Regions from separate parts of the Streptomyces sp. NPDC002032 genome, predicted to be linked through region 1. Evidence: riboswitches for the same ligand, from Rfam matches in the RefSeq annotation. Region 1 holds a riboswitch; each other region holds the start of a gene.
What was found. A riboswitch is a leader RNA that binds a small molecule or an ion and turns the genes downstream of it on or off. The one in region 1 is predicted to bind thiamine pyrophosphate.
Positions count from the first base shown of each region.

Region 2: linked by a shared signal. The riboswitch ahead of thiC (phosphomethylpyrimidine synthase ThiC) and the one ahead of thiO (glycine oxidase ThiO) in region 1 are both predicted to bind thiamine pyrophosphate.
Region 3: linked by a shared signal. The riboswitch ahead of ACFYYT_RS07730 (thiamine ABC transporter substrate-binding protein) and the one ahead of thiO (glycine oxidase ThiO) in region 1 are both predicted to bind thiamine pyrophosphate.

Region 1 is NZ_JBIASM010000007.1:100,101-102,357, forward strand. Features, by position in the region: gene thiO (glycine oxidase ThiO) at 1-1,066, opposite strand, end outside; TPP riboswitch at 1,064-1,176, opposite strand; gene ACFYYT_RS18365 (FAD-dependent oxidoreductase) at 1,325-2,257, shown strand, end outside.
Region 2 is NZ_JBIASM010000006.1:7,328-9,584, reverse strand. Features, by position in the region: gene ACFYYT_RS15975 (YibE/F family protein) at 1-768, opposite strand, end outside; TPP riboswitch at 808-952, shown strand; gene thiC (phosphomethylpyrimidine synthase ThiC) at 947-2,257, shown strand, end outside.
Region 3 is NZ_JBIASM010000002.1:791,596-793,852, forward strand. Features, by position in the region: gene rlmN (23S rRNA (adenine(2503)-C(2))-methyltransferase RlmN) at 1-908, shown strand, start outside; TPP riboswitch at 967-1,076, shown strand; gene ACFYYT_RS07730 (thiamine ABC transporter substrate-binding protein) at 1,162-2,257, shown strand, end outside.

The sequences.
Region 1 (2,257 bases):
GCACCCCGTTGCGGTAGTGCCCGGTGGCCAGGTGCAGCCCGGGCAGCTCGGTCGGGCCCAGCAGGGGCGCGTTGTCGGGGGAGCCGGGGCGCAGTCCGGCCCGGGTCTCGACCAGCGGGAGTTCGGTGATGCCGGGCACCAGGTCGTGGGCGTCGCGCAGGAGTTCGTAGACCCCGCCGGCGGTGACCGTGGTGTCCCAGCCGAGTTCCTCGCTGGTGGCGCCGACGACCAGTTCGCCGTTCTCGCGCGGCACCAGGTAGACGTGGCTCCCGCGCACGACGGCCCGTACGGTCCGGGACAGGAACGGCGCGTACGCGGCGGGCACCGACAGCCGCAGCACCTGGCCCTTCACGGGCCGCACCGGCACCGCCACCTCCGGCGGCACCCCGGCCAGCCGTCCGCTGAGCGACCCCGCGGCGAGGACGCTCTGGCCGGCGCGCAGCTCCGTACCGTCCTCCAGTACGGCGCCCAGCGCACGGTCGCCCCCGGTCAGCAGCCGGGCCGCGGCCGCCCGGTGCACCGCGACGCCGGCCCGCTCGCAGGCGGCGAGCAGCGCGGCGGCGAGCCGGCGGGGGTCCACCTGGTGGTCACCGTCGACGCGCAGCCCGCCGCGCACGCCCGGGGCCAGCATCGGCTCCAGGCGGCGGCACTCGCGGCCGGTGAGCCACTGCGAGTCCAGCCCGCAGCGGCGCTGGAGGGCGTGGAGTTCCCGCAGGTGGAGGCGGTCGTCGGCGTCGAGGGCGACGGCGAGGGTGCCGCAGGCCCGGTAGCCGATGTCCAGGCCCCCGCTGGCTTCCGCCAGTTCGGCCGCGAACTCGGGGTAGCGGGCGGCGGAGGCCACGTTGAGCCCGAGCAGGGTCTCCTCGCCGTAGTGCAGTTCGGTGACGGCGGCGAGCATGCCGGCCGCGACCCGGGCGGCGCCGCCGCCGGGGTCGGGGTCGGCCAGGGCGACGCGCAGTCCGCGCCGGGCGGCCCGCCAGGCGGTGACCAGGCCGATGAGGCCGCCCCCGATGACGAGGACGTCGGTTCCCGTCCGGGATGCCCCGGATGTTCCGGATGAGTGCATGGGCGTCCAGCCCCTCCCTTCGCCGGCATGACCCGGATCAGGTTCGTACGGTCGGAGGCCGTCCAGCCTCCCTCTCAGCCCGGTGCGCCCGGACTCCCGCGATAGGTACGGTGGCCAGACTAACCCCGCCGCGGGTGGCGGGTAAGGCTGCCTCCCCGCGCCGCGCGCCCGCGCCGCCCACCCGCGCCGCCGCCCCTGCCGCCCCGATCCCGCCCGCCCCTTGTTCCTGACGGGCCGTCAGTTCATTAGGCTGGGCGCGTGAGCGAGCAGACGCAGCAGACGAAGCCCGGTGTCGTGATCGTCGGCGCCGGAATGGCCGGGGTGCAGACCGCGGTGGCCCTGCGGGAACAGGGCTTCACCGGCCCCGTGACCCTCCTGGGCGCCGAACCCCACCAGCCCTACGACCGGCCCCCGCTGTCCAAGGCGGTGCTGCTCGGCAAGGCCGAGGACTCCGCGTTCGACGTGGCCTTCGACGTGGACTTCGAGGACCTCCGCATCGACCTGCGCCTGGGCGTCGAGGTCACCGGCGTACGGGCCGCCGAGCGCGAACTGGACACCCCGGCCGGCCCCCTCCCGTACGAGGTCCTCGTGCTGGCCACCGGCGCCGAGCCGCTGACCCTGCCCGGCGCCGCCGGCGTCCCGGGCGTGCACCTGCTGCGCACCCTCGACGACGCCGTCCGGCTGCGCCCCGTCCTGGCGGCGGCCCCCGACCTCGTCGTCGTCGGCGCGGGCTGGATCGGCGCCGAGTTCGCCACCGCCGCCCGCGGGGCGGGCTGCGCCGTCACGGTGGTCGAGGCGGCGGACCGGGTCCTGGCCGGGGCCCTGCCCGCCGAGGTGGCCGCCCCGATGGCCCGGTGGTACGCCGAGGCCGGCGCCACCCTGATCACCGGCGCCAAGGTGGCCGCCATCGAGGGGGGCGTGGTCCGGCTCGCCGACGGCCGGGAACTGGCGGCCGGGGCGGTGGTCGTCGGCATCGGCGCCCGCCCCGCCACGGCCTGGCTCGACGGCACCGGCATCGAGCGCGGCCCCGACGGCTCCATCACCGCCGACGCCCACCTGCGCACCTCCCTGCCCGGGGTGTACGCGGTGGGCGACTGCGCCTCCTTCCCGTCGGCCCGCTACGGGGCCCGCCTGCTGGTCCACCACTGGGACAACGCCCTCCAGGGCCCCCGGGCGGTCGCGGCGAACATC
Region 2 (2,257 bases), on a different contig from region 1:
CAGCGGGTTCGAGCCCTGGAGGATGGCCGGGAGGATGAACAGCGTCAGGATCCCGAAGCTGACCACCAGGGCGATGAGCGCGAAGAGACCGCGCATCCGCCCGACCACGACGACCGCGACCGCGAAGATCGCGGCCAGCAGCGCCATCGGGAGCTTGCGGTTCACGTCGATCACGGAGTACTGGAGGTCACGCGGCGCGTCCGGCGCGTACGCGACCACCACCTCCTGGCCCTTCTCCAACTGCCGCGGCGCGCCCGGCTGGATGATCTCGAAGAAGGCCCGGCCCTTCTCCGGTCCGCTGCCGACCTCGACGGTCGCCTTCTTGCACTCGCCGGTCTGCGCGGCCTGCGCCTCGCGTCCCTCGGGAGTGGAGGTGTCGCCGGTGGGCGGCACTTGGGAGGCGTTCACCGATTTGCAGTCGACCTTCGCCAAGGCGACGACCGTGCCCTGCTGGGTCTGGCGGTCGAAGCCCACCCCGGTCCGCTCGTGGGCCGGGGCGCCGCCCGGCCAGAGCACCGCCATGCCGATGAAGACGGCGGCGGCGAAGGGGATCAGCACGGCGGCGATGACCTTGCGCAGGTGCTTGGAGACCGGAGCCGCCGGCCCGTGGCCGTGGCTGTGGCCGTGCGCATGACCATGGGAGGCACCGGCCGCGGGTCCATGAGGCGCGTGGTCGTGACCGGTGTGGCCCTGGTGATCCGTGGGCTCGGTGGGGGGCTTCGTCGAGGACGTCACTGGCAGATCATCGCAAGAGATGAGGGGGCCCACTATTCAGCACGCCACAGATGACGCTAGCGTGGGGGCACCTTTGCACAACGCGGGAGCTCGGAGCACCGGGCTGAGAGGGCGCTGATCACCGTACGCGCATGAGAATGCGTACGGGAAGAGGCTGCGTCGACCGCCGAACCTGTTACCGGGTAATGCCGGCGTAGGGAGATCAGGTCTCATGACCATTCAGGACGCACGCACGCCTGCCGTCAGCCAGGACGCCGACGGCCAGACCGAGCGCCAGCCCGGCTGGCACAAGGGATACCTGGCGGGCTCCCGCCCGGACATCCGGGTGCCGGTCCGCCAGGTCCACCTCACCAACGGCAAGGACGTCACGCTCTACGACACGTCCGGTCCGTACACCGACCCGCAGATCGACACCGACGTCCGCCGGGGCCTGGCGCCCCTGCGCGAGAACTGGATCATCGGCCGCGGTGACACCGAGGAGTACGCGGGCCGTCCCGCACGCCCCGAGGACGACGGCATCAAGCACACCTCGCCCCGCGGCGGCCTCAAGAACCTCGACGCGGTCTTCCCGGGCCGTCCCCGGCTGCCCCGCCGTGGCCGCGGCGGCGCCGCCGTCACCCAGCTCGCGTACGCCCGCCGGGGCGAGATCACCCCGGAGATGGAGTACGTCGCGATCCGCGAGAACGTCTCCCCCGAGGTCGTCCGCGAAGAGATCGCCGCAGGTCGCGCCGTCCTTCCCGCGAACGTGAACCACCCGGAGATCGAGCCGATGATCATCGGCAAGCGGTTCCTGGTGAAGGTCAACGCCAACATCGGTAACTCCGCGGTCACCTCCTCCATCGAGGAGGAGGTCGACAAGATGACCTGGGCCACCAAGTGGGGCGCCGACACGGTCATGGACCTCTCGACCGGCCGCAACATCCACACCACCCGCGAGTGGGTGCTGCGCAACTCCCCCGTTCCGATCGGCACCGTGCCGCTGTACCAGGCGCTGGAGAAGGTCGACGGCCGGGCCGAGGAGCTGACCTGGGAGATCTACAAGGACACGGTCATCGAGCAGGCCGAGCAGGGCGTCGACTACATGACGGTCCACGCCGGAGTGCTGCTGCCCTACGTGCCGCTCACCGCCCGCCGCAAGACGGGCATCGTCTCGCGCGGCGGCTCGATCATGGCCGCGTGGTGCCTGGCGCACCACAAGGAGAACTTCCTCTACACGAACTTCGAGGAACTCTGCGACATCCTCGCGACCTACGACGTCACGTACTCGCTCGGTGACGGCCTGCGCCCCGGCTCCATCGCGGACGCCAACGACGCCGCGCAGTTCGCGGAGCTGAAGACGCTGGGCGAGCTGAACACGATCGCCAAGCGCCACAACGTGCAGACGATGATCGAGGGCCCGGGCCACGTCCCGATGCACAAGATCAAGGAGAACATCGACCTCCAGCAGGAGATCTGCGAAGAGGCGCCGTTCTACACGCTCGGCCCGCTGACCACGGACGTCGCGCCCGCGTACGACCACATC
Region 3 (2,257 bases), on a different contig from region 1:
CCGGCTCGCGCGAGAAGCTCCAGCAGGAGCTGCTGCCGGACCTGATGTCGGTGATCCGGCACATCTCCTGCGACGAGGACACCACCCGCAAGACCCTGTGGAAGCTGCACGACGGCACGCTCGTCGAGTCCGTGCTGATGCGCTACCCCGACCGGGTCACCATGTGCATCTCCTCGCAGGCCGGCTGCGGTATGAACTGCCCCTTCTGCGCCACGGGCCAGGCCGGTCTGGACCGCAACCTCTCCACCGCCGAGATCGTGCACCAGATCGTCGACGGCATGCGCGCCCTGCGCGACGGCGAGGTCCCCGGTGGTCCGGCGCGCCTGTCCAACATCGTCTTCATGGGCATGGGCGAGCCGCTCGCCAACTACAACCGCGTGGTCGGCGCCATCCGCCGGCTCACCGACCCGGAGCCCGACGGCCTCGGCCTGTCGCAGCGCGGCATCACCGTCTCGACCGTCGGCCTGGTCCCGGCCATGCTGCGGTTCGCCGACGAGGGCTTCAAGTGCCGCCTCGCCGTCTCGCTGCACGCGCCGGACGACGAGCTGCGCGACACCCTCGTCCCGGTGAACACCCGCTGGAACGTCCGCGAGGTCCTGGGCGCGGCCTGGGAGTACGCGGAGAAGTCCGGCCGGCGCATCTCCATCGAGTACGCGCTGATCCGCGACATCAACGACCAGGCGTGGCGCGGTGACCTGCTCGGCCGGCTGCTCAAGGGCAAGCGCGTGCACGTCAACCTGATCCCGCTGAACCCGACGCCGGGCTCGAAGTGGACCGCCTCTCGTCCCGAGGACGAGAAGGCCTTCGTCGAGGCCATCGCGCGGCACGGCGTACCCGTGACCGTGCGGGACACCCGCGGTCAGGAGATCGACGGCGCGTGCGGCCAGCTGGCGGCCTCCGAGCGCTAGATTCCGGCCAGGAAGGCCCACAACCGGCCGCGGGGTACCCTGTGGCCGGACAACTTCATCATTCCGACAGGGGAGCGCCACAGCGCTGAGAGTGCGGTAACCGTCATCCGCAGACCCTCTGAACCTCGCCCCGGTCATTCGGGGTAGGAAGTTCGGTCATCACTCAAGCTGTTGCGCCCTGCCCGGCGTCCGCTCCCACAGAGCGCCGGGCAGGGCCGCGTCTTCTCCTGGACATCCCAGGAGGAATTCACCAGTGAGCACCACCAAGAAGATCGCGGGCGCCGCGCTCGCGGCCGCGCTGGGCATCACCACGCTCGGCGCCTGCGGCGGCGGCGACGCCAAGGACAAGCCGGCGGGGGCGGGCGACGCCCCGAAGTCCAAGACGGTCACCCTGGTCTCCCACGACTCCTTCAACGTGACCGACACGGTCCTCAAGGAGTTCGAGCAGCAGAGCGGCTACACCGTCAAGGTCCTGAAGTCCGGGGACGCCGGCGCCGCGCTGAACCAGGAGATCCTCACCAAGGGCTCCCCGCGCGGCGACGTCTTCTTCGGCGTCGACAACACGCTGCTCTCGCGCGCCCTCGACAACGGGATCTTCACCCCGTACCAGGCCAAGGGCCTCGACCAGGTCAAGCCGGAGTTCGTGCTCGACCAGCAGCACCGGGTCACCCCCGTCGACACCGGCGACATATGCGTCAACTACGACAAGCAGTACTTCGCCGACAAGAAGATCGCCCCGCCGCAGACCCTGGACGACCTGGTCAAGCCGGAGTACAAGAACCTGCTGGTCACCGAGAACGCCGCGACCTCCTCGCCCGGCCTCGGCTTCCTGCTCGCCTCCGTCGGCAAGTTCGGCGACGACGGCTGGAAGGACTACTGGAGCAAGCTGAAGGCCAACGGCGTCGAGGTCGTCGACGGGTGGGAGCAGGCCTACAACGAGCGCTTCTCCGGTTCCGCGGGCGGCAAGAAGGCCAAGGGCGACCGGCCGCTGGTCGTCTCGTACGCCTCCAGCCCGCCGGTCGAGGTCCTCTACGGCGAGCCCCAGCCGGCCGAGGCCCCCACGGGCGTGGCCACCGGCACCTGCTTCCGCCAGGTCGAATTCGCGGGCCTGCTCAAGGGCGCGAAGAACGAGGAGGGCGGCAAGGCCCTCGTCGACTTCCTGGTGAGCAAGAAGTTCCAGGAGGACATGCCGCTCCAGATGTTCGTGAACCCGGTGGTCAAGGACGCGAAGCTGCCGGAGGTGTTCACGAAGCACGGCGTGGTCGTCGAGAAGCCGGAAACGGTCGCCCCCGACACCATCGCCAAGAACCGTGAGCAGTGGGTCAAGGCATGGTCCGCGCTCGTCGTGA